Regions from separate parts of the Halobacillus amylolyticus genome, predicted to be linked through region 1. Evidence: a T-box and tRNA genes for the amino acid it is inferred to sense, from the RefSeq annotation. Region 1 holds a T-box; the other holds one or more tRNA genes.
What was found. A T-box is a leader RNA that pairs with one kind of tRNA and senses whether it is charged. The one in region 1 lies ahead of leuS (leucine--tRNA ligase), so its partner is inferred to be a tRNA-Leu.
Positions count from the first base shown of each region.

Region 2: it encodes a tRNA-Leu, which carries the amino acid that the T-box ahead of leuS (leucine--tRNA ligase) is inferred to sense. The anticodon was not compared.

Region 1 covers NZ_CP095075.1:4,030,139-4,042,257, forward strand. Annotated here, with positions in the region: gene MUO15_RS20280 (alpha/beta hydrolase) at 1-396, shown strand, start outside; gene MUO15_RS20285 (tetraprenyl-beta-curcumene synthase family protein) at 446-1,486, shown strand; gene MUO15_RS20290 (tRNA 5-(aminomethyl)-2-thiouridylate-methyltransferase MnmM) at 1,497-2,069, opposite strand; gene MUO15_RS20295 (WD40 repeat domain-containing protein) at 2,188-3,057, shown strand; gene MUO15_RS21775 (hypothetical protein) at 3,100-3,234, opposite strand; T-box leader at 3,360-3,575, shown strand; gene leuS (leucine--tRNA ligase) at 3,806-6,220, shown strand; gene MUO15_RS20305 (rhodanese-like domain-containing protein) at 6,358-6,669, shown strand; gene MUO15_RS20310 (rhodanese-like domain-containing protein) at 6,690-7,025, shown strand; rRNA gene MUO15_RS20315 (16S ribosomal RNA) at 7,448-9,014, shown strand; rRNA gene MUO15_RS20320 (23S ribosomal RNA) at 9,248-12,119, shown strand, end outside.
Region 2 covers NZ_CP095075.1:2,603,913-2,616,031, forward strand. Annotated here, with positions in the region: gene MUO15_RS13465 (MgtC/SapB family protein) at 1-622, opposite strand, end outside; rRNA gene rrf (5S ribosomal RNA) at 725-838, opposite strand; rRNA gene MUO15_RS13475 (23S ribosomal RNA) at 1,034-3,954, opposite strand; rRNA gene MUO15_RS13480 (16S ribosomal RNA) at 4,189-5,755, opposite strand; tRNA gene MUO15_RS13485 (tRNA-Ala) at 5,871-5,946, opposite strand; tRNA gene MUO15_RS13490 (tRNA-Pro) at 5,967-6,043, opposite strand; tRNA gene MUO15_RS13495 (tRNA-Arg) at 6,052-6,128, opposite strand; tRNA gene MUO15_RS13500 (tRNA-Leu) at 6,140-6,228, opposite strand; tRNA gene MUO15_RS13505 (tRNA-Gly) at 6,270-6,344, opposite strand; tRNA gene MUO15_RS13510 (tRNA-Leu) at 6,351-6,432, opposite strand; tRNA gene MUO15_RS13515 (tRNA-Lys) at 6,439-6,514, opposite strand; tRNA gene MUO15_RS13520 (tRNA-Thr) at 6,617-6,692, opposite strand; tRNA gene MUO15_RS13525 (tRNA-Val) at 6,698-6,773, opposite strand; rRNA gene rrf (5S ribosomal RNA) at 6,789-6,902, opposite strand; rRNA gene MUO15_RS13535 (23S ribosomal RNA) at 7,150-10,068, opposite strand; rRNA gene MUO15_RS13540 (16S ribosomal RNA) at 10,303-11,869, opposite strand.

The DNA of each region.
Region 1 (12,119 bases):
AATTATTTGTGGCCTTCATTAAAGGTCGACACTCAATTCAATCCGGAATACGTAACAAAAAGTGAAGCGGTTAGAATACGTGATCAACATGACCAGCTTATCTTAAAGAAAGTATCGGTTCGTTGGTATAGGGAGTTCCAAAGAGGGATCAGACAAGCTTTTTCCAAGGTTGATCAGTTTCCTGATGTTCCAATATTAGTTATGCAGGCTGGAGAAGATCTTATGATAGATGCATGGAAGACCAAGGAATGGTTTCATAAAATCGACCTTCATGAGAAAACCTATAAAGAATGGCCAGGGCTTTATCATGAGCTATTTAATGAGCCCGAATGGAAACAGGTCTATGCTTTTGCTACACAATTTATGCAACAACAGCTATCGAAACCTATGCGATAAGGAGGGCTTGCTCTTGGCTGGTAAAGTTCCCACAAACGCCTTACACTTAATGGTCCGGGTCTACAAGGATATTTTCCCTAGGGTACACGTTGAACTTAATCAATGGATTAATAAGGCGAAGGCAATTCCGAATTCAGAATTGAAAAACCAAGCTCTTGCAAGCATTGAATCTAAGACCTTTCATTGTGAAGGCGGCAGCATTTATGGGTTATTAGCTGGAGAGAGGTGGAAAGAGTCGATTCGCTTTATTGTCGCTTATCAAACGATCAGCGATTATTTAGATAATTTATGCGACCGAAGTACATCTATGGATCCCAGTGATTTCAGAATGCTCCATCAAGCCATGATTGATGCATTGACTCCTGAAAATAATATAAAAGATTATTATTATTATCGGGAGGACAAAGATGATGGCGGTTATTTGGTGGAACTTGTTCAAACCTGTCAGTCGGTTTTACGTGAAGCAGAGGACTATGCCGGTGTCTATCAATACACTCATAAACTTGGTGGTCTTTACAGTGACCTTCAAGTACATAAGCATGTTATTGAAGAAGAACGGATACCGAGGTTGAAAAGTTGGTTCAAAGACTACCAAAGACATTGGCCGAACCTAGAGTGGTTTGAATTTTCCGCCTGTTCAGGTTCTACATTAGGAATTTTTTGCTTGGTTGCTTACACTTTGAGCGGGCAGATGACGGATCAATTAGCTCAGCAAATAGGGAAAAGTTACTTTCCATTTATGCAAGGTCTGCATATCTTGCTTGACTACTACATTGATCAACAGGAAGATGAGAAGGAAGGAGACTTAAATTTCTGTTCCTACTATAATCATGGGAATCAGATGAAGCAACGGTTTGTATTTTTTGTTAAACAGACGAACCAAGAAGTTCAAAAGCTTCCCGATGCCACCTTCCATCAGATGATTCACGAGGGCCTTGTAGGGATGTATCTCGCTGATAGAAAAGTGAGCAACATTCAACATGCCAAGGACTTTGTGAAGGAATTACTAAAGGTGAGTGGAAAGAAGGCAACATTCTTTTATTTAAATACAAAAATGTACCATAAATTAAAGCCTGATAAACCATTGTAGGTTATCAGGCTTATTTCTTTTCGATAGCTATGATGAAAGGCGGTTGGTTTCTTTGATTGATAAAGCCGTACTGTAAAACATTGTGTTGACGCTGATCCAAGTTGCTTACATACTCAAGCAAGGCTGCTTTTTCTTCTTCTCCACCTGGATGGCCATAGTATACAACGAGTACGATGAGGCCGCCTTTTTGTAAGTAATGAAGAATGGTTTGAACAGATTTAAGTGTTTGATCAGCTTCTGTAATCACTGATTTATCGCTTCCCGGCAAATAGCCAAGGTTAAAAATAGCTGCCTTGAGACGCGTAAGGTGCTGATCGGGGATGTGTTGTTCTATGAATGAGTGGCTGTCTAAAACAAGTGTGGTTTGCTTATCTGCTTTGTTATCCTTAAGGCGTTGCTGCGTATTTTGTATAGCTGTCTCTTGGATATCAAATCCATACACATGGCCGGTCTTCCCAACAAGCCGGCTTAACAATAATGTATCATGACCATTTCCGCATGTACCATCTACAGCGATATCGCCATGTGTTAGTGCGTGATTCATCAGTTCGTGTGCGTACTGTAAAACGCGTTTTAAATTCATTTTTTACGCCTTCTTTCCTTTATCCGTTTCTCCCGTTAGCAAAAATTATTGTAGCATGAATAAAGGCGATATGAAATTATGTAGATAGAGATGGTTTGTATCAAAGGAGGAAAAAGTGATGGAAATTACGGAGCTAAAGAAGCACTCATCACATGTGAATAAGGTAAAGTTTGATCCTGTGGGAAACTATATTCTTTCTGCTGGATTCAACGGGGAGCTGTTTCTTTGGGAATGTGAGACGGCGGAATGTATCCAAGTTTATGAGGGACATAAGCAAACAGTAAATAGTGTCATTTGGAATGGCTCAGGAAGGGAAATTCTTTCAGCTTCAGGAGATGGGACAATCCTTAAACATGAGATCTCCTCTTCAGAGCCTGCAAATAAATGGACAGACTTGAAGTCAGGGATCAGTCATATGCACCTTACGTTCGATGAGAAGTATTTATTAACGAGTAATAAGTCCAATATGCTTCGTATACGTGAATGGCCAGAAGGGGAGTTAGTCGGCAAGTTTAAAGGTGACCGGCAACATCGTAGTGTAATCGCCACTGCCTTGACAGCTCCACATGCAGTAATTGGCGGTGTAGGACCTACCATTCTACGCTGTGCTGTGCCTTCAGGTGAAGTATTAGAGCAAGTGAAGGGGCATGATAAGGCAACGATGGCCTTCAAGTTCTTTGACCAGGATAAACATGGGGTATCGATAGGGTACGATGGCACATTAATGATATGGGATATGGAGGCACATCAGGTTTTAGAGAAATATTCTATTGGGGATGAAGGATATTATGGACTTGCCATCGACCAGTCTGGACTAGAAGCAGCTATTGTCATGCCGTACAAGCTCAAACGAATCAAGTTAAAGAATTTGTCTGTTGACACAACGGATCTGCCGGCTAAAGGCAATTATAGTGTCGATTATTCATCAGTCCACAATCAACTAGCTATCGGATCAGCAGATAAAACGATCCGGCTTTTTCGCTATTAAATAAATTAAGCCCAACTCCTATGTAGAAGATGGGCTTATTCTTTATTTTTTAGGCGCTGTATTTGTAGCTGATTTTCTCTTTTTTTGAATCGTGTCAAACGCTTTTTTAGCATAACGTTTTGTCTGTTCCGGGTTCTTTTTTGCATAATCGGAAGCTTTTTTAATTAAATTTTTCACAATAAATCCCCTCCATTAGGAAGTATCGTTCTTACTTCATTCTACCCTTATTAAAGGTGATTGTAAACATGAACATCCATGTGCTTGACAAAGCCCTAACCTTTCATTAATATACGAATATATATACTAAAACGTAGAAAAGGACTAGTAATAAAGCTTCAAGCATAAGAGAGACAGCGGATGGTGCAAGCTGCCCTTGACCTTTATGAACTCCCCTTGGATGTTGAAGAAGCGAACTTAACAGTAGTTTCTTCCGGTCACATTACCGTTATCGATGTCAAGTGAACGTGATGAACGTTAATTTGGGTGGTACCGCGGGAGAAAAGTCTCCCGTCCCTTGCTCTAGGGACGGGAGACTTTTTTGTATAGATTAAATGTTCAAAAGGTAATCGAAGGAGAAGGCGAGCTCACAGTGTCGTACAGCAATGTTTGACATTAGCACGTCATCGACAATTTGAGAACCAGAAACCTTCCTCAAACATCACACGTTCTATAAACACAAGGCTACGAAGAGATTCGTCGCTTATAATTTGGCGACAACCATTAGTAAAGTAATTGAGGAGGAAACATTATGGCCTTTGATCATAAGACGATTGAAAAGAAATGGCAGAAATATTGGTTGGAGCATAAAACCTTCAAAACTAGCAGTGATTCGAATAAGGAGAAATTTTATGCGTTAGATATGTTTCCTTATCCATCAGGAGCGGGGTTACACGTTGGTCATCCCGAGGGGTATACAGCGACAGATATTGTTTCACGAATGAAACGCATGCAAGGATATGAAGTCTTGCATCCAATTGGCTGGGATGCTTTCGGGCTTCCTGCTGAACAATATGCCCTTGACACAGGAAATGACCCTGAAGAATTCACAAAACATAACATCAACACTTTCCGCAGGCAAATACAGGAATTGGGCTTCTCATATGATTGGGATCGAGAAATTAATACGACCGATCCAAACTACTACAAATGGACACAGTGGATTTTTCTGAAGCTTTACGAAAAAGGTCTTGCTTATATTGATGAAGTAGCCGTGAATTGGTGTCCTGCATTAGGTACAGTACTTGCTAATGAAGAAGTGATTGATGGCAAGAGTGAGCGGGGAGGACACCCTGTTGAGCGCAGACCCATGAAGCAGTGGATGCTTAAGATTACAGCTTATGCTGATCGTCTGCTTGAAGATTTAGAAGAACTGGATTGGCCAGAGAGTATAAAAGACATGCAACGAAATTGGATTGGAAAATCTGAAGGTGCCGAAGTGAGTTTTGAGATAGCAGGTCAAGATATGTCCTTTGAGGTATTTACAACTAGACCCGACACGCTCTTTGGCGCAACATACGCTGTACTTGCACCTGAGCATCCACTCGTTCAAAAAATCGTAACCAGCGAACAAAAGGACGATGTTAAAGAGTATATCGAACAAGCGCAAAGAAAGAGCGACCTAGAGCGGACTGACTTAGCTAAAAATAAATCAGGTGTGTTTACGGGAGCTTATGCAATTAACCCAATTGATGGCAACAAACTTCCAATATGGGTGGCTGATTATGTACTCATGAGTTACGGAAGCGGTGCAATCATGGCTGTTCCTGCTCATGATGAACGTGACTATGAGTTTGCTACTAAATATGATCTACCTATCATTGAGGTCGTTGAAGGTGGCGAGATTGACCAAGAAGCTTATACAGGTGACGGGAAGCACGTGAACTCAGACTTTTTAAACGGTCTTGGGAAGGAAGAAGCAATTAAGAAGTCGATCCACTGGCTAGAGAGCAACAACAATGGAGCAAGAAAAACAACATATCGTCTTCGTGACTGGTTATTTAGCCGTCAGCGCTATTGGGGGGAACCGATTCCTATTATTCACTGGGAAGATGGCACGATTTCGGCGGTCCCTGAGGATCAATTACCAGTAACACTTCCAAAAACCACGGAAATTAAACCCTCCGGAACTGGGGAATCACCATTAGCCAATATTAGTGACTGGGTTAATGTAGTTGATCCGGATTCAGGTAAGAAGGGACGGCGAGAGACAAACACAATGCCTCAGTGGGCAGGCAGCTGCTGGTACTACCTGCGTTACATTGATGCAGGGAATGACGAAATTTTTGCTGATTTTGATAAGCTTAAGAAGTGGCTTCCTGTTGATGTTTATATTGGGGGAGCAGAGCACGCTGTTCTACACTTGCTTTACGCCCGTTTTTGGCACAAAGTGCTTTATGATGTCGGCGTAGTTCCAACAAAAGAGCCTTTTCAAAAATTATTTAACCAGGGAATGATCCTTGGTGAAGGTAATGAAAAAATGAGTAAATCCAAGGGGAATGTAGTTAATCCAGACGATATCGTGAATAGCCATGGCGCTGATACTCTAAGATTGTATGAAATGTTTATGGGGCCACTTGATGCTTCTGTCGCGTGGTCAACGAACGGTCTTGATGGAGCAAGGCGTTTCTTGGACCGTGTTTGGAGACTTTTTGTTGTCGAAGGGCAATTATCCTCAGCTGTTAAAGAAAGCAGTGAAGACCAAACTTTAGAGAAAACTTACCATGAAACGATACAAAAGGTGAGTGAAAACTTCCAGGAGCTACGCTTTAATACAGGGATTTCCCAAATGATGGTCTTCATTAATGAAGGATACAAAGCAAACGAGCTTCCAAAAGACTTTGTTGAAGGCTTTGTTAAACTTCTTTCCCCTGTTGCACCTCACCTTGCTGAGGAACTATGGGAGAAACTCGGTCACGAAGAAACGATCAGCTACCAAGAATGGCCATCCTTTGATGAGTCGAAACTCGTGGAGGATGAAGTTGAAGTTGTGATCCAAGTAATGGGGAAAGTACGTGCTAAAATGATGATGAGTGTAGAGGCTTCTAAAGAAGATATGGAAAAAGCCGCATTAGAAAATGACAATGTTCAAGAATGGCTGGAAGGGAAGACGGTGAGAAAAGTGGTCGCTGTCCCCACTAAACTTGTAAATATCGTCGCTAATTAAAGACTACTCTAAAGAAGGCTGTCTGTCTTAAAAGCAGCCTTCTTTGTTTATGGTTAATGATGTGAACGTAAATTCTTGACTTAAAGATGAGGTTTAATACAATATGGATGATAGAAAAGTTACGAGGAGGAGATAAGATGACTAACATTCTTGAAATAAGCGCAGATGAGCTGCAAAAATCTTTAGATAATAATACTGATGTTACTATTATAGATGTGCGGGAAGATGAAGAAGTCGCACAGGGAGTCATTCCAACAGCTAAGCATATTCCATTAGGTAATATTCCAGAAGCAGTCGGCAATTTGGATCCCGATAAAGAATATGTCATGGTATGCCGTTCCGGAAGAAGGAGTATGAACGCATCCGAATATTTAAAAGGAAACGGCTTCGAGCATGTGAAAAACCTAGAAGGCGGTATGCTTGCCTGGAACGGTGAGCTCGTATTTTAAGGTGAAAGAGGTAGAAACACATGGAGTTCATCTTATTTTCAACCGTTGCAATTATTTTGATTATCGTTATGAAGGATATGTGGGAGAAAAAAATGCTGACTCGATTAGGGCATGACCCTGTTTCTATTGGAGAATATTGTGTGATAGATATCCGCGATTATATCTCTGCTTCTCGTTCCCCATACCCAGGAGCTGAGAACATTCCACTTAGCTATTTGCCACGCGAACTTAAGCATCACTTTGATTGCACTAAAAACATTTTGCTTATCACAGACGATAAGCGTGGGGCAAAGATCGCTGCTAAAATGATCCGCAAGAAAAGAAATAAATTGGTTTATTATATAAAGTCAGCCTGACTCTAAGTACCACACCTTTTGGACAGGTGTGGTTTTTTTGTGAAAATCATTGACATTTGGATTATGATCACGTAATGTTGAGAACGTTGCTTTTTTAGAAAACAAGAAACGGCAAATTGAACGAACAATCGAAAAATCTACCGAACTATTGACATTCGTTTAGTTCTCATGGTAGAATTTGATTACTGTCGCAGAGTTAGTGTGATAGTTTCTCTTTATCAACAACACTATCATGAAAAAAGTTATTGACTTAACTTACTCATCATGATATATTTATTGAGTCGCTGTTTTGGAGCGACAAACAATATTTTGATCTTTGAAAACTGAACGAACCAACCAGTACGTCAACATATTCTTTCTATTATATAGAGAGAATTCAAACAAGCACATTTGGTGTGCAAATGAGCAAGTCATTCTCAACTTTTATGGAGAGTTTGATCCTGGCTCAGGACGAACGCTGGCGGCGTGCCTAATACATGCAAGTCGAGCGCAGGAAGCAAGCAGATCCCCTTCGGGGGTGACGCTTGTGGAATGAGCGGCGGACGGGTGAGTAACACGTGGGCAACCTGCCTGTAAGATCGGAATAACTCCGGGAAACCGGGGCTAATGCCGGGTAATCCTTTCTCTCGCATGAGGGGAAGGTAAAAGATGGCTTCTCGCTATCACTTACAGATGGGCCCGCGGCGCATTAGCTAGTTGGTGAGGTAACGGCTCACCAAGGCAACGATGCGTAGCCGACCTGAGAGGGTGATCGGCCACACTGGGACTGAGACACGGCCCAGACTCCTACGGGAGGCAGCAGTAGGGAATCTTCCGCAATGGACGAAAGTCTGACGGAGCAACGCCGCGTGAACGATGAAGGTCTTCGGATCGTAAAGTTCTGTTGTTAGGGAAGAACAAGTACCGTTCGAACAGGGCGGTACCTTGACGGTACCTAACGAGGAAGCCCCGGCTAACTACGTGCCAGCAGCCGCGGTAATACGTAGGGGGCAAGCGTTGTCCGGAATTATTGGGCGTAAAGCGCGCGCAGGCGGTTCCTTAAGTCTGATGTGAAAGCCCACGGCTCAACCGTGGAGGGTCATTGGAAACTGGGGAACTTGAGGACAGAAGAGGAGAGTGGAATTCCACGTGTAGCGGTGAAATGCGTAGATATGTGGAGGAACACCAGTGGCGAAGGCGACTCTCTGGTCTGTCTCTGACGCTGAGGTGCGAAAGCGTGGGTAGCAAACAGGATTAGATACCCTGGTAGTCCACGCCGTAAACGATGAGTGCTAGGTGTTAGGGGGCTTCCACCCCTTAGTGCTGAAGTTAACGCATTAAGCACTCCGCCTGGGGAGTACGGCCGCAAGGCTGAAACTCAAAGGAATTGACGGGGGCCCGCACAAGCGGTGGAGCATGTGGTTTAATTCGAAGCAACGCGAAGAACCTTACCAGGTCTTGACATCCTTGGACCGCCCTAGAGATAGGGTCTTCCCTTCGGGGACCAAGTGACAGGTGGTGCATGGTTGTCGTCAGCTCGTGTCGTGAGATGTTGGGTTAAGTCCCGCAACGAGCGCAACCCCTAATCTTAGTTGCCAGCATTAAGTTGGGCACTCTAAGGTGACTGCCGGTGACAAACCGGAGGAAGGCGGGGATGACGTCAAATCATCATGCCCCTTATGACCTGGGCTACACACGTGCTACAATGGATGGTACAAAGGGCAGCGAAGCCGCGAGGTGTAGCAAATCCCATAAAACCATTCTCAGTTCGGATTGCAGGCTGCAACTCGCCTGCATGAAGCCGGAATCGCTAGTAATCGCGGATCAGCATGCCGCGGTGAATACGTTCCCGGGCCTTGTACACACCGCCCGTCACACCACGAGAGTTGGCAACACCCGAAGTCGGTGAGGTAACCTTTTTGGAGCCAGCCGCCGAAGGTGGGGCCAATGATTGGGGTGAAGTCGTAACAAGGTAGCCGTATCGGAAGGTGCGGCTGGATCACCTCCTTTCTAAGGAACTATGCAAGGCAACCCTTTCTCTTACGAGAACACCGGGAAGCTGCCGCATACGGAAGACGTACATGGTTGGTTGTTCAGTTTTGAGAGATCAAACGATCTTTCAATGTGAACCTTGAAAACTGGATAAGATTAATCAGAACGTGGCGATCTTCTTTTGATAGAGGACGACACGGGATGACAAGACATCAAACATCAATTTTTTAACGTCTTTTCACGACGATAATAGTTAAGTGAATAAGGGCGCACGGTGGATGCCTTGGTACTAGGAGCCGATGAAGGACGGGACTAACACCGATATGCTTTGGGAAGCCGTAAGTAGGCTATGCACCGAAGATTTCCGAATGGGGAACCCCCTGCTCGTAATGGAGCAGGATCCTTTACTGAATACATAGGTAAGGGAAGGCAGACCCGGGGAACTGAAACATCTCATTACCCGGAGGAAGAGAAAGCAAACGCGATTTCCTAAGTAGCGGCGAGCGAAACGGAATCAGCCCAAACCAGAAAGCTTGCTTTCTGGGGTTGTAGGACACTCCTTTGGAGTTACAAAAAAAGAGGATAGATGAATCGATCTGGAACGATCAGCCGGAGCAGGTAAGAGCCCTGTAGTCGACATCCTCTTTTCTCCGGAGTGGATCCTGAGTACGGCGGAACACGAGGAATTCCGTCGGAATCCGGGAGGACCATCTCCCAAGGCTAAATACTCCCTAGTAACCGATAGTGAACCAGTACCGTGAGGGAAAGGTGAAAAGCACCCCGGAAGGGGAGTGAAAGAGATCCTGAAACCGTGTGCCTACAAGTAGTCGGAGCCCATTGATGGGTGACGGCGTGCCTTTTGTAGAATGAACCGGCGAGTTACGACCGTCTGCAAGGTTAAGCTAAAGCAGCGGAGCCGCAGCGAAAGCGAGTCTGAATAGGGCGAAGCAGTAGGCGGTCGTAGACCCGAAACCGTGTGATCTACCCATGTCCAGGGTGAAGGTCAGGTAACACTGACTGGAGGCCCGAACCCACGCAAGTTGAAAATTGCGGGGATGAGGTGTGGGTAGGGGTGAAATGCCAATCGAACACGGAGATAGCTGGTTCTCTCCGAAATAGCTTTAGGGCTAGCCTCAGAATAGAAAGTCTTGGAGGTAGAGCACTGATTGGACGAGGGGCCCCTACCGGGTTACCGAATTCAGTCAAACTCCGAATGCCAACGACTTTGTTCTGGGAGTCAGACCATGGGTGATAAGGTTCATGGTCGAAAGGGAAACAGCCCAGACCGCCAGCTAAGGTCCCAAAGTGTGTGTTAAGTGGAAAAGGATGTGGAGTTGCTTAGACAACCAGGATGTTGGCTTAGAAGCAGCCATCATTGAAAGAGTGCGTAATAGCTCACTGGTCGAGTGACTCTGCGCCGAAAATATACCGGGGCTAAACACACCACCGAAGCTGCGGATTGATCCGAACGGATCAGTGGTAGGAGAGCGTTCTAAGGGCTGCGAAGTCAGACCGTAAGGACTGGTGGAGCGCTTAGAAGTGAGAATGCCGGTATGAGTAGCGAAAAAAGAGTGAGAATCTCTTTCACCGAAAGCCCAAGGTTTCCTGAGGAAGGCTCGTCCTCTCAGGGTTAGTCGGGACCTAAGCCGAGGCCGAAAGGCGTAGGCGATGGCCAACAGGTTGATATTCCTGTACCGCCTCCTTTCCGTTTGAACGACGGGGGGACGCAGGAGGATAAGGAGAGCGCACCACTGGATGTGTGCGTCCAAGCAGTAAGACGGTCGAGACAGGCAAATCCGCTCGGCAACGTCAAGCTGTGATGGGGAGGGAATTTAAGTACCGAAGCTCCTGATTTCACACTGCCAAGAAAATCCTCTAGTGAGGAAAGAGGCGCCCGTACCGCAAACCAACACAGGTAGGCGAGGAGAGAATCCTAAGGTGAGCGGGAGAACTCTCGTTAAGGAACTCGGCAAAATGACCCCGTAACTTCGGGAGAAGGGGTGCTCCTCTGCCGAGGAGCCGCAGTGAAAAGGCCCAAGCGACTGTTTACCAAAAACACAGGTCTCTGCGAAGCCGTAAGGCGAAGTATAGGGGCTGACACCTGCCCGGTGCTGGAAGGTTAAGGGGATGCGTTAGCGCTCTGCGCGAAGCGTTGAACCGAAGCCCCAGTAAACGGCGGCCGTAACTATAACGGTCCTAAGGTAGCGAAATTCCTTGTCGGGTAAGTTCCGACCCGCACGAAAGGTGCAACGACTTGGGCACTGTCTCAACGAGAGACCCGGTGAAATTATACTATGCGTGAAGATGCGCATTACCCGCGACAGGACGGAAAGACCCCGTGGAGCTTTACTGTAGCCTGATATTGAATGTTGGTACAGCTTGTACAGGATAGGTGGGAGCCTGAGAACCCGGAGCGCTAGCTTCGGTGGAGGCGCTGGTGGGATACCACCCTGGCTGTACGGACATTCTAACCCAGGACCGTGATCCGGTTCGGAGACAGTGTCAGGTGGGCAGTTTGACTGGGGCGGTCGCCTCCTAAAGAGTAACGGAGGCGCCCAAAGGTTCCCTCAGAATGGTTGGAAATCATTCGCAGAGTGTAAAGGCACAAGGGAGCTTGACTGCGAGACCTACAAGTCGAGCAGGGACGAAAGTCGGGCTTAGTGATCCGGCGGTACCGTATGGAAGGGCCGTCGCTCAACGGATAAAAGCTACCCCGGGGATAACAGGCTTATCTCCCCCAAGAGTCCACATCGACGGGGAGGTTTGGCACCTCGATGTCGGCTCATCGCATCCTGGGGCTGTAGTCGGTCCCAAGGGTTGGGCTGTTCGCCCATTAAAGCGGTACGCGAGCTGGGTTCAGAACGTCGTGAGACAGTTCGGTCCCTATCCGTCGTGGGCGTTGGAAATCTGAAAGGAGCTGTCCTTAGTACGAGAGGACCGGGATGGACACACCGCTGGTGTACCAGTTGTTCCGCCAGGAGCATCGCTGGGTAGCTACGTGTGGACGGGATAAGTGCTGAAAGCATCTAAGCATGAAGCCCCCCTTGAGATGAGATTTCCCCTTACGCCAAGTAAGTAAGATTCCTCAGAGACGATGAGGTCGATAGGTCCGAGGTCGAAGCG
Region 2 (12,119 bases), 1.4 Mb from region 1:
TCTCCTGTCCCTTAGTAATTTGAATAAGAATGTTTTTTGTTCGATTATTTAAATTTTCTATCTCCACTTTTTGAAGTGAAATACCTTGCTCATCAAAGATTTCAAGTAACTTACTTGCTTCAATTCTTTCGTCTGCCAGGAGTACGTAGGAATTCTTGAAATAGCCACTAAAGTACTTTTTCTCTAGATTATTTAAAAAGATAAGGCTCAGTAGCACTAAAATTGTAGCAAGTACGGCAACATCATACATACCAGCTCCAACAACTAATCCCAATCCAGCAACCGTCCAAATAGAAGCAGCTGTCGTAAGCCCACGGATCGTCATCCCGTTAACAATAATTGTCCCAGCTCCTAAAAAGCCAATACCACTAATGACGTAGGAAGGGAGGCGTGATGGGTCAAAACGGACATTATCATGATTACTAATAAATTCTTCAAACCCATATAATGATAAAAGCATCATAAGACAAGCACCGATACCGACTAGTATATGGGTGCGAAACCCTGCGGAATGATTTTTCAACTCCCGTTCAAACCCTATAATCCCTGATAAAAGTAAGGCAATAAATAAGCGAATAAAAAATAAATCTAAGTTATCGTTAAATAAATCAAAATCATCCATACCAATACCACCACCCTTTGTTCAGGAAATAATGTGTCTACTTATATTATTATATAGTAAAAAACCGGAAGCATATGCTTCCGGTTTAACTACAATATAATGACGTGGCCGCGTCCTACTCTCACGGGGATCGACCCGACTACCATCGGCGCTGAAGAGCTTAACTGCTGTGTTCGGCATGGGAACAGGTGTGGCCTCTTCGCTCTCGCCACCACATCATGGGTTATGAGGTGAACCCTCAAAACTGGATAAGACATCCAAGACCAACATCATGTTTTAACGTTTGACAATCTAGCTCCGACTCCCAAGTCCTCATGTTCTAAGTCATCTCTCTTCAAGGTTGAAAAACCACAGCCTTTACGTGAGCTCACTTAGCCCAGCGGACGTAAACGGTCGTCTCCGCTTTTTAATATAGTTAAGCCATCGATTGATTAGTATCCGTCAGCTTCACGTGTCACCACGCTTCGACCTCGGACCTATCGACCTCATCGTCTCTGAGGAATCTTACTTACTTGGCGTAAGGGGAAATCTCATCTCAAGGGGGCTTCATGCTTAGATGCTTTCAGCACTTATCCCGTCCACACGTAGCTACCCAGCGATGCTCCTGGCGGAACAACTGGTACACCAGCGGTGTGTCCATCCCGGTCCTCTCGTACTAAGGACAGCTCCTTTCAGATTTCCAACGCCCACGACGGATAGGGACCGAACTGTCTCACGACGTTCTGAACCCAGCTCGCGTACCGCTTTAATGGGCGAACAGCCCAACCCTTGGGACCGACTACAGCCCCAGGATGCGATGAGCCGACATCGAGGTGCCAAACCTCCCCGTCGATGTGGACTCTTGGGGGAGATAAGCCTGTTATCCCCGGGGTAGCTTTTATCCGTTGAGCGACGGCCCTTCCATACGGTACCGCCGGATCACTAAGCCCGACTTTCGTCCCTGCTCGACTTGTAGGTCTCGCAGTCAAGCTCCCTTGTGCCTTTACACTCTGCGAATGATTTCCAACCATTCTGAGGGAACCTTTGGGCGCCTCCGTTACTCTTTAGGAGGCGACCGCCCCAGTCAAACTGCCCACCTGACACTGTCTCCGAACCGGATCACGGTCCTGGGTTAGAATGTCCGTACAGCCAGGGTGGTATCCCACCAGCGCCTCCACCGAAGCTAGCGCTCCGGGTTCTCAGGCTCCCACCTATCCTGTACAAGCTGTACCAACATTCAATATCAGGCTACAGTAAAGCTCCACGGGGTCTTTCCGTCCTGTCGCGGGTAATGCGCATCTTCACGCATAGTATAATTTCACCGGGTCTCTCGTTGAGACAGTGCCCAAGTCGTTGCACCTTTCGTGCGGGTCGGAACTTACCCGACAAGGAATTTCGCTACCTTAGGACCGTTATAGTTACGGCCGCCGTTTACTGGGGCTTCGGTTCAACGCTTCGCGCAGAGCGCTAACGCATCCCCTTAACCTTCCAGCACCGGGCAGGTGTCAGCCCCTATACTTCGCCTTACGGCTTCGCAGAGACCTGTGTTTTTGGTAAACAGTCGCTTGGGCCTTTTCACTGCGGCTCCTCGGCAGAGGAGCACCCCTTCTCCCGAAGTTACGGGGTCATTTTGCCGAGTTCCTTAACGAGAGTTCTCCCGCTCACCTTAGGATTCTCTCCTCGCCTACCTGTGTTGGTTTGCGGTACGGGCGCCTCTTTCCTCACTAGAGGATTTTCTTGGCAGTGTGAAATCAGGAGCTTCGGTACTTAAATTCCCTCCCCATCACAGCTTGACGTTGCCGAGCGGATTTGCCTGTCTCGACCGTCTTACTGCTTGGACGCACACATCCAGTGGTGCGCTCTCCTTATCCTCCTGCGTCCCCCCGTCGTTCAAACGGAAAGGAGGCGGTACAGGAATATCAACCTGTTGGCCATCGCCTACGCCTTTCGGCCTCGGCTTAGGTCCCGACTAACCCTGAGAGGACGAGCCTTCCTCAGGAAACCTTGGGCTTTCGGTGAAAGAGATTCTCACTCTTTTTTCGCTACTCATACCGGCATTCTCACTTCTAAGCGCTCCACCAGTCCTTACGGTCTGACTTCGCAGCCCTTAGAACGCTCTCCTACCACTGATCCGTTCGGATCAATCCGCAGCTTCGGTGGTGTGTTTAGCCCCGGTATATTTTCGGCGCAGAGTCACTCGACCAGTGAGCTATTACGCACTCTTTCAATGATGGCTGCTTCTAAGCCAACATCCTGGTTGTCTAAGCAACTCCACATCCTTTTCCACTTAACACACACTTTGGGACCTTAGCTGGCGGTCTGGGCTGTTTCCCTTTCGACCATGAACCTTATCACCCATGGTCTGACTCCCAGAACAAAGTCGTTGGCATTCGGAGTTTGACTGAATTCGGTAACCCGGTAGGGGCCCCTCGTCCAATCAGTGCTCTACCTCCAAGACTTTCTATTCTGAGGCTAGCCCTAAAGCTATTTCGGAGAGAACCAGCTATCTCCGTGTTCGATTGGCATTTCACCCCTACCCACACCTCATCCCCGCAATTTTCAACTTGCGTGGGTTCGGGCCTCCAGTCAGTGTTACCTGACCTTCACCCTGGACATGGGTAGATCACACGGTTTCGGGTCTACGACCGCCTACTGCTTCGCCCTATTCAGACTCGCTTTCGCTGCGGCTCCGCTGCTTTAGCTTAACCTTGCAGACGGTCGTAACTCGCCGGTTCATTCTACAAAAGGCACGCCGTCACCCATCAATGGGCTCCGACTACTTGTAGGCACACGGTTTCAGGATCTCTTTCACTCCCCTTCCGGGGTGCTTTTCACCTTTCCCTCACGGTACTGGTTCACTATCGGTTACTAGGGAGTATTTAGCCTTGGGAGATGGTCCTCCCGGATTCCGACGGAATTCCTCGTGTTCCGCCGTACTCAGGATCCACTCCGGAGAAAAGAGGATGTCGACTACAGGGCTCTTACCTGCTCCGGCTGATCGTTCCAGATCGATTCATCTATCCTCTTTTTTTGTAACTCCAAAGGAGTGTCCTACAACCCCAGAAAGCAAGCTTTCTGGTTTGGGCTGATTCCGTTTCGCTCGCCGCTACTTGGGAAATCGCGTTTGCTTTCTCTTCCTCCGGGTAATGAGATGTTTCAGTTCCCCGGGTCTGCCTTCCCTTACCTATGTATTCAGTAAAGGATCCTGCTCCATTACGAGCAGGGGGTTTCCCCATTCGGAAATCTTCGGTGCATAGCCTACTTACGGCTTCCCAAAGCATATCGGTGTTAGTCCCGTCCTTCATCGGCTCCTAGTACCAAGGCATCCACCGTGCGCCCTTATTCACTTAACTATTATCGTCGTGAAAAGACGTTAAAAAATTGATGTTTGATGTCTTGTCATCCCGTGTCGTCCTCTATCAAAAGAAGATCGCCACGTTCTGATTAATCTTATCCAGTTTTCAAGGTTCACATTGAAAGATCGTTTGATCTCTCAAAACTGAACAACCAACCATGTACGTCTTCCGTATGCGGCAGCTTCCCGGTGTTCTCGTAAGAGAAAGGGGTTGCCTTGCATAGTTCCTTAGAAAGGAGGTGATCCAGCCGCACCTTCCGATACGGCTACCTTGTTACGACTTCACCCCAATCATTGGCCCCACCTTCGGCGGCTGGCTCCAAAAAGGTTACCTCACCGACTTCGGGTGTTGCCAACTCTCGTGGTGTGACGGGCGGTGTGTACAAGGCCCGGGAACGTATTCACCGCGGCATGCTGATCCGCGATTACTAGCGATTCCGGCTTCATGCAGGCGAGTTGCAGCCTGCAATCCGAACTGAGAATGGTTTTATGGGATTTGCTACACCTCGCGGCTTCGCTGCCCTTTGTACCATCCATTGTAGCACGTGTGTAGCCCAGGTCATAAGGGGCATGATGATTTGACGTCATCCCCGCCTTCCTCCGGTTTGTCACCGGCAGTCACCTTAGAGTGCCCAACTTAATGCTGGCAACTAAGATTAGGGGTTGCGCTCGTTGCGGGACTTAACCCAACATCTCACGACACGAGCTGACGACAACCATGCACCACCTGTCACTTGGTCCCCGAAGGGAAGACCCTATCTCTAGGGCGGTCCAAGGATGTCAAGACCTGGTAAGGTTCTTCGCGTTGCTTCGAATTAAACCACATGCTCCACCGCTTGTGCGGGCCCCCGTCAATTCCTTTGAGTTTCAGCCTTGCGGCCGTACTCCCCAGGCGGAGTGCTTAATGCGTTAACTTCAGCACTAAGGGGTGGAAGCCCCCTAACACCTAGCACTCATCGTTTACGGCGTGGACTACCAGGGTATCTAATCCTGTTTGCTACCCACGCTTTCGCACCTCAGCGTCAGAGACAGACCAGAGAGTCGCCTTCGCCACTGGTGTTCCTCCACATATCTACGCATTTCACCGCTACACGTGGAATTCCACTCTCCTCTTCTGTCCTCAAGTTCCCCAGTTTCCAATGACCCTCCACGGTTGAGCCGTGGGCTTTCACATCAGACTTAAGGAACCGCCTGCGCGCGCTTTACGCCCAATAATTCCGGACAACGCTTGCCCCCTACGTATTACCGCGGCTGCTGGCACGTAGTTAGCCGGGGCTTCCTCGTTAGGTACCGTCAAGGTACCGCCCTGTTCGAACGGTACTTGTTCTTCCCTAACAACAGAACTTTACGATCCGAAGACCTTCATCGTTCACGCGGCGTTGCTCCGTCAGACTTTCGTCCATTGCGGAAGATTCCCTACTGCTGCCTCCCGTAGGAGTCTGGGCCGTGTCTCAGTCCCAGTGTGGCCGATCACCCTCTCAGGTCGGCTACGCATCGTTGCCTTGGTGAGCCGTTACCTCACCAACTAGCTAATGCGCCGCGGGCCCATCTGTAAGTGATAGCCAGAAGCCATCTTTTACCTTCCCCTCATGCGAGAGAAAGGATTACCCGGCATTAGCCCCGGTTTCCCGGAGTTATTCCGATCTTACAGGCAGGTTGCCCACGTGTTACTCACCCGTCCGCCGCTCATTCCACAAGCGTCACCCCCGAAGGGGATCTGCTTGCTTCCTGCGCTCGACTTGCATGTATTAGGCACGCCGCCAGCGTTCGTCCTGAGCCAGGATCAAACTCTCCATAAAAGTTGAGAATGACTTGCTCATTTGCACACCGAATGTGCTTGTTTGAATTCTCTCTATATAATAGAAAGAATATGTTGACGTACTGGTTGGTTCGTTCAGTTTTCAAAGATCAAAATGGTGGAGCCTAGCGGGATCGAACCGCTGACCTCCTGCGTGCAAAGCAGGCGCTCTCCCAGCTGAGCTAAGGCCCCAAATTATAATGGTTAGAGAATGGTCGGGAAGACAGGATTCGAACCTGCGACCCCTTGGTCCCAAACCAAGTGCTCTACCAAGCTGAGCTACTTCCCGTAAAATAATGGCGCGCCCGAGAGGAGTCGAACCCCTAACCTTCTGATCCGTAGTCAGACGCTCTATCCAATTGAGCTACGGGCGCAAATAATATTATGGTGCCGAGGGCCGGACTCGAACCGGCACGGTAGAAACCTACCGCAGGATTTTAAGTCCTGTGCGTCTGCCAATTCCGCCACCCCGGCTTGACAAGTTTGTTAGGTCTTTTAAATCTTATTAAGTATTATGGAGCGGAAGACGGGATTCGAACCCGCGACCCCCACCTTGGCAAGGTGGTGTTCTACCACTGAACTACTTCCGCATATAATGCGGGTGGAGGGACTTGAACCCCCACGCCGTGAAGCACTAGATCCTAAATCTAGCGTGTCTGCCAATTCCACCACACCCGCAAATCATGGTGAGCCATGGAGGGCTCGAACCTCCGACCCTCTGATTAAAAGTCAGATGCTCTACCAGCTGAGCTAATGGCTCTTAATAAAAAGTGAATCTCATACGTTTAAAAATGATGCTCGTCTTGTTGCAAATTAAGGCAGTGAAACTGCTCGTTCATATATCATTTTAAAAAGCGATCAATGGTGCCGGCCAGAGGACTTGAACCCCCAACCTACTGATTACAAATCAGTTGCTCTACCAGTTGAGCTAGGCCGGCAATCATGGTGGAGGATGCAGGGCTCGAACCTGCGACCCCTTGCTTGTAAGGCAAGTGCTCTCCCAGCTGAGCTAATCCTCCGGATTATGTAATAAAGCTTGGCGGCGTCCTACTCTCACGGGGATCGACCCGACTACCATCGGCGCTGAAGAGCTTAACTGCTGTGTTCGGCATGGGAACAGGTGTGACCTCTTCGCTCTCGCCACCAAACCTTATTAATTTTCAAGGACAAGATATATTATATTGCCCTTTCAGGGAAATTTCAAGAGTTTTTTTGAAAACCCTCAAAACTGGATAAGACATCCAAGACCAACATCATGTTTTAACGTTTGACAATCTAGCTCCGACTCCCAAGTCCTCATGTTCTAAGCGATCTCTCTTCAAGGTTGAAAAACCACAGCCTTTACGTGAGCTCACTTAGCCCAGCGGACGTAAACGGTCGTCTCCGCTTTTTAATATAGTTAAGCCATCGATTGATTAGTATCCGTCAGCTTCACGTGTCACCACGCTTCGACCTCGGACCTATCGACCTCATCGTCTCTGAGGAATCTTACTTACTTGGCGTAAGGGGAAATCTCATCTCAAGGGGGCTTCATGCTTAGATGCTTTCAGCACTTATCCCGTCCACACGTAGCTACCCAGCGATGCTCCTGGCGGAACAACTGGTACACCAGCGGTGTGTCCATCCCGGTCCTCTCGTACTAAGGACAGCTCCTTTCAGATTTCCAACGCCCACGACGGATAGGGACCGAACTGTCTCACGACGTTCTGAACCCAGCTCGCGTACCGCTTTAATGGGCGAACAGCCCAACCCTTGGGACCGACTACAGCCCCAGGATGCGATGAGCCGACATCGAGGTGCCAAACCTCCCCGTCGATGTGGACTCTTGGGGAGATAAGCCTGTTATCCCCGGGGTAGCTTTTATCCGTTGAGCGACGGCCCTTCCATACGGTACCGCCGGATCACTAAGCCCGACTTTCGTCCCTGCTCGACTTGTAGGTCTCGCAGTCAAGCTCCCTTGTGCCTTTACACTCTGCGAATGATTTCCAACCATTCTGAGGGAACCTTTGGGCGCCTCCGTTACTCTTTAGGAGGCGACCGCCCCAGTCAAACTGCCCACCTGACACTGTCTCCGAACCGGATCACGGTCCTGGGTTAGAATGTCCGTACAGCCAGGGTGGTATCCCACCAGCGCCTCCACCGAAGCTAGCGCTCCGGGTTCTCAGGCTCCCACCTATCCTGTACAAGCTGTACCAACATTCAATATCAGGCTACAGTAAAGCTCCACGGGGTCTTTCCGTCCTGTCGCGGGTAATGCGCATCTTCACGCATAGTATAATTTCACCGGGTCTCTCGTTGAGACAGTGCCCAAGTCGTTGCACCTTTCGTGCGGGTCGGAACTTACCCGACAAGGAATTTCGCTACCTTAGGACCGTTATAGTTACGGCCGCCGTTTACTGGGGCTTCGGTTCAACGCTTCGCGCAAAGCGCTAACGCATCCCCTTAACCTTCCAGCACCGGGCAGGTGTCAGCCCCTATACTTCGCCTTACGGCTTCGCAGAGACCTGTGTTTTTGGTAAACAGTCGCTTGGGCCTTTTCACTGCGGCTCCTCGGCAGAGGAGCACCCCTTCTCCCGAAGTTACGGGGTCATTTTGCCGAGTTCCTTAACGAGAGTTCTCCCGCTCACCTTAGGATTCTCTCCTCGCCTACCTGTGTTGGTTTGCGGTACGGGCGCCTCTTTCCTCACTAGAGGATTTTCTTGGCAGTGTGAAATCAGGAGCTTCGGTACTTAAATTCCCTCCCCATCACAGCTTGACGTTGCCGAGCGGATTTGCCTGTCTCGACCGTCTTACTGCTTGGACGCACACATCCAGTGGTGCGCTCTCCTTATCCTCCTGCGTCCCCCCGTCGTTCAAACGGAAAGGAGGCGGTACAGGAATATCAACCTGTTGGCCATCGCCTACGCCTTTCGGCCTCGGCTTAGGTCCCGACTAACCCTGAGAGGACGAGCCTTCCTCAGGAAACCTTGGGCTTTCGGTGAAAGAGATTCTCACTCTTTTTTCGCTACTCATACCGGCATTCTCACTTCTAAGCGCTCCACCAGTCCTTACGGTCTGACTTCGCAGCCCTTAGAACGCTCTCCTACCACTGATCCGTTCGGATCAATCCGCAGCTTCGGTGGTGTGTTTAGCCCCGGTATATTTTCGGCGCAGAGTCACTCGACCAGTGAGCTATTACGCACTCTTTCAATGATGGCTGCTTCTAAGCCAACATCCTGGTTGTCTAAGCAACTCCACATCCTTTTCCACTTAACACACACTTTGGGACCTTAGCTGGCGGTCTGGGCTGTTTCCCTTTCGACCATGAACCTTATCACCCATGGTCTGACTCCCAGAACAAAGTCGTTGGCATTCGGAGTTTGACTGAATTCGGTAACCCGGTAGGGGCCCCTCGTCCAATCAGTGCTCTACCTCCAAGACTTTCTATTCTGAGGCTAGCCCTAAAGCTATTTCGGAGAGAACCAGCTATCTCCGTGTTCGATTGGCATTTCACCCCTACCCACACCTCATCCCCGCAATTTTCAACTTGCGTGGGTTCGGGCCTCCAGTCAGTGTTACCTGACCTTCACCCTGGACATGGGTAGATCACACGGTTTCGGGTCTACGACCGCCTACTGCTTCGCCCTATTCAGACTCGCTTTCGCTGCGGCTCCGCTGCTTTAGCTTAACCTTGCAGACGGTCGTAACTCGCCGGTTCATTCTACAAAAGGCACGCCGTCACCCATCAATGGGCTCCGACTACTTGTAGGCACACGGTTTCAGGATCTTTTTCACTCCCCTTCCGGGGTGCTTTTCACCTTTCCCTCACGGTACTGGTTCACTATCGGTTACTAGGGAGTATTTAGCCTTGGGAGATGGTCCTCCCGGATTCCGACGGAATTCCTCGTGTTCCGCCGTACTCAGGATCCACTCCGGAGAAAAGAAGATGTCGACTACAGGGCTCTTACCTGCTCCGGCTGATCGTTCCAGATCGATTCATCTATCCTCTTTTTTTGTAACTCCAAAGGAGTGTCCTACAACCCCAGAAAGCAAGCTTTCTGGTTTGGGCTGATTCCGTTTCGCTCGCCGCTACTTGGGAAATCGCGTTTGCTTTCTCTTCCTCCGGGTAATGAGATGTTTCAGTTCCCCGGGTCTGCCTTCCCTTACCTATGTATTCAGTAAAGGATCCTGCTCCATTACGAGCAGGGGTTTCCCCATTCGGAAATCTTCGGTGCATAGCCTACTTACGGCTTCCCAAAGCATATCGGTGTTAGTCCCGTCCTTCATCGGCTCCTAGTACCAAGGCATCCACCGTGCGCCCTTATTCACTTAACTATTATCGTCGTGAAAAGACGTTAAAAAATTGATGTTTGATGTCTTGTCATCCCGTGTCGTCCTCTATCAAAAGAAGATCGCCACGTTCTGATTAATCTTATCCAGTTTTCAAGGTTCACATTGAAAGATCGTTTGATCTCTCAAAACTGAACAACCAACCATGTACGTCTTCCGTATGCGGCAGCTTCCCGATGTTCTCGTAAGAGAAAGGGGTTGCCTTGCATAGTTCCTTAGAAAGGAGGTGATCCAGCCGCACCTTCCGATACGGCTACCTTGTTACGACTTCACCCCAATCATTGGCCCCACCTTCGGCGGCTGGCTCCAAAAAGGTTACCTCACCGACTTCGGGTGTTGCCAACTCTCGTGGTGTGACGGGCGGTGTGTACAAGGCCCGGGAACGTATTCACCGCGGCATGCTGATCCGCGATTACTAGCGATTCCGGCTTCATGCAGGCGAGTTGCAGCCTGCAATCCGAACTGAGAATGGTTTTATGGGATTTGCTACACCTCGCGGCTTCGCTGCCCTTTGTACCATCCATTGTAGCACGTGTGTAGCCCAGGTCATAAGGGGCATGATGATTTGACGTCATCCCCGCCTTCCTCCGGTTTGTCACCGGCAGTCACCTTAGAGTGCCCAACTTAATGCTGGCAACTAAGATTAGGGGTTGCGCTCGTTGCGGGACTTAACCCAACATCTCACGACACGAGCTGACGACAACCATGCACCACCTGTCACTTGGTCCCCGAAGGGAAGACCCTATCTCTAGGGCGGTCCAAGGATGTCAAGACCTGGTAAGGTTCTTCGCGTTGCTTCGAATTAAACCACATGCTCCACCGCTTGTGCGGGCCCCCGTCAATTCCTTTGAGTTTCAGCCTTGCGGCCGTACTCCCCAGGCGGAGTGCTTAATGCGTTAACTTCAGCACTAAGGGGTGGAAGCCCCCTAACACCTAGCACTCATCGTTTACGGCGTGGACTACCAGGGTATCTAATCCTGTTTGCTACCCACGCTTTCGCACCTCAGCGTCAGAGACAGACCAGAGAGTCGCCTTCGCCACTGGTGTTCCTCCACATATCTACGCATTTCACCGCTACACGTGGAATTCCACTCTCCTCTTCTGTCCTCAAGTTCCCCAGTTTCCAATGACCCTCCACGGTTGAGCCGTGGGCTTTCACATCAGACTTAAGGAACCGCCTGCGCGCGCTTTACGCCCAATAATTCCGGACAACGCTTGCCCCCTACGTATTACCGCGGCTGCTGGCACGTAGTTAGCCGGGGCTTCCTCGTTAGGTACCGTCAAGGTACCGCCCTGTTCGAACGGTACTTGTTCTTCCCTAACAACAGAACTTTACGATCCGAAGACCTTCATCGTTCACGCGGCGTTGCTCCGTCAGACTTTCGTCCATTGCGGAAGATTCCCTACTGCTGCCTCCCGTAGGAGTCTGGGCCGTGTCTCAGTCCCAGTGTGGCCGATCACCCTCTCAGGTCGGCTACGCATCGTTGCCTTGGTGAGCCGTTACCTCACCAACTAGCTAATGCGCCGCGGGCCCATCTGTAAGTGATAGCCAGAAGCCATCTTTTACCTTCCCCTCATGCGAGAGAAAGGATTACCCGGCATTAGCCCCGGTTTCCCGGAGTTATTCCGATCTTACAGGCAGGTTGCCCACGTGTTACTCACCCGTCCGCCGCTCATTCCACAAGCGTCACCCCCGAAGGGGATCTGCTTGCTTCCTGCGCTCGACTTGCATGTATTAGGCACGCCGCCAGCGTTCGTCCTGAGCCAGGATCAAACTCTCCATAAAAGTTGAGAATGACTTGCTCATTTGCACACCGAATGTGCTTGTTTGAATTCTCTCTATATAATAGATAGAATATGTTGACGTACTGGTTGGTTCGTTCAGTTTTCAAAGATCAAAAGCTTGTCCGCCGCTTCAAAACAGCGACCTAATTAATATACCATGGGGAGCGAGTTAAGTCAATAACTTTTCTCATGATATTTTCACTGACAAAGATAATCTGTCGCGTTCGCTTTATGCGACGTTTAATAATTTA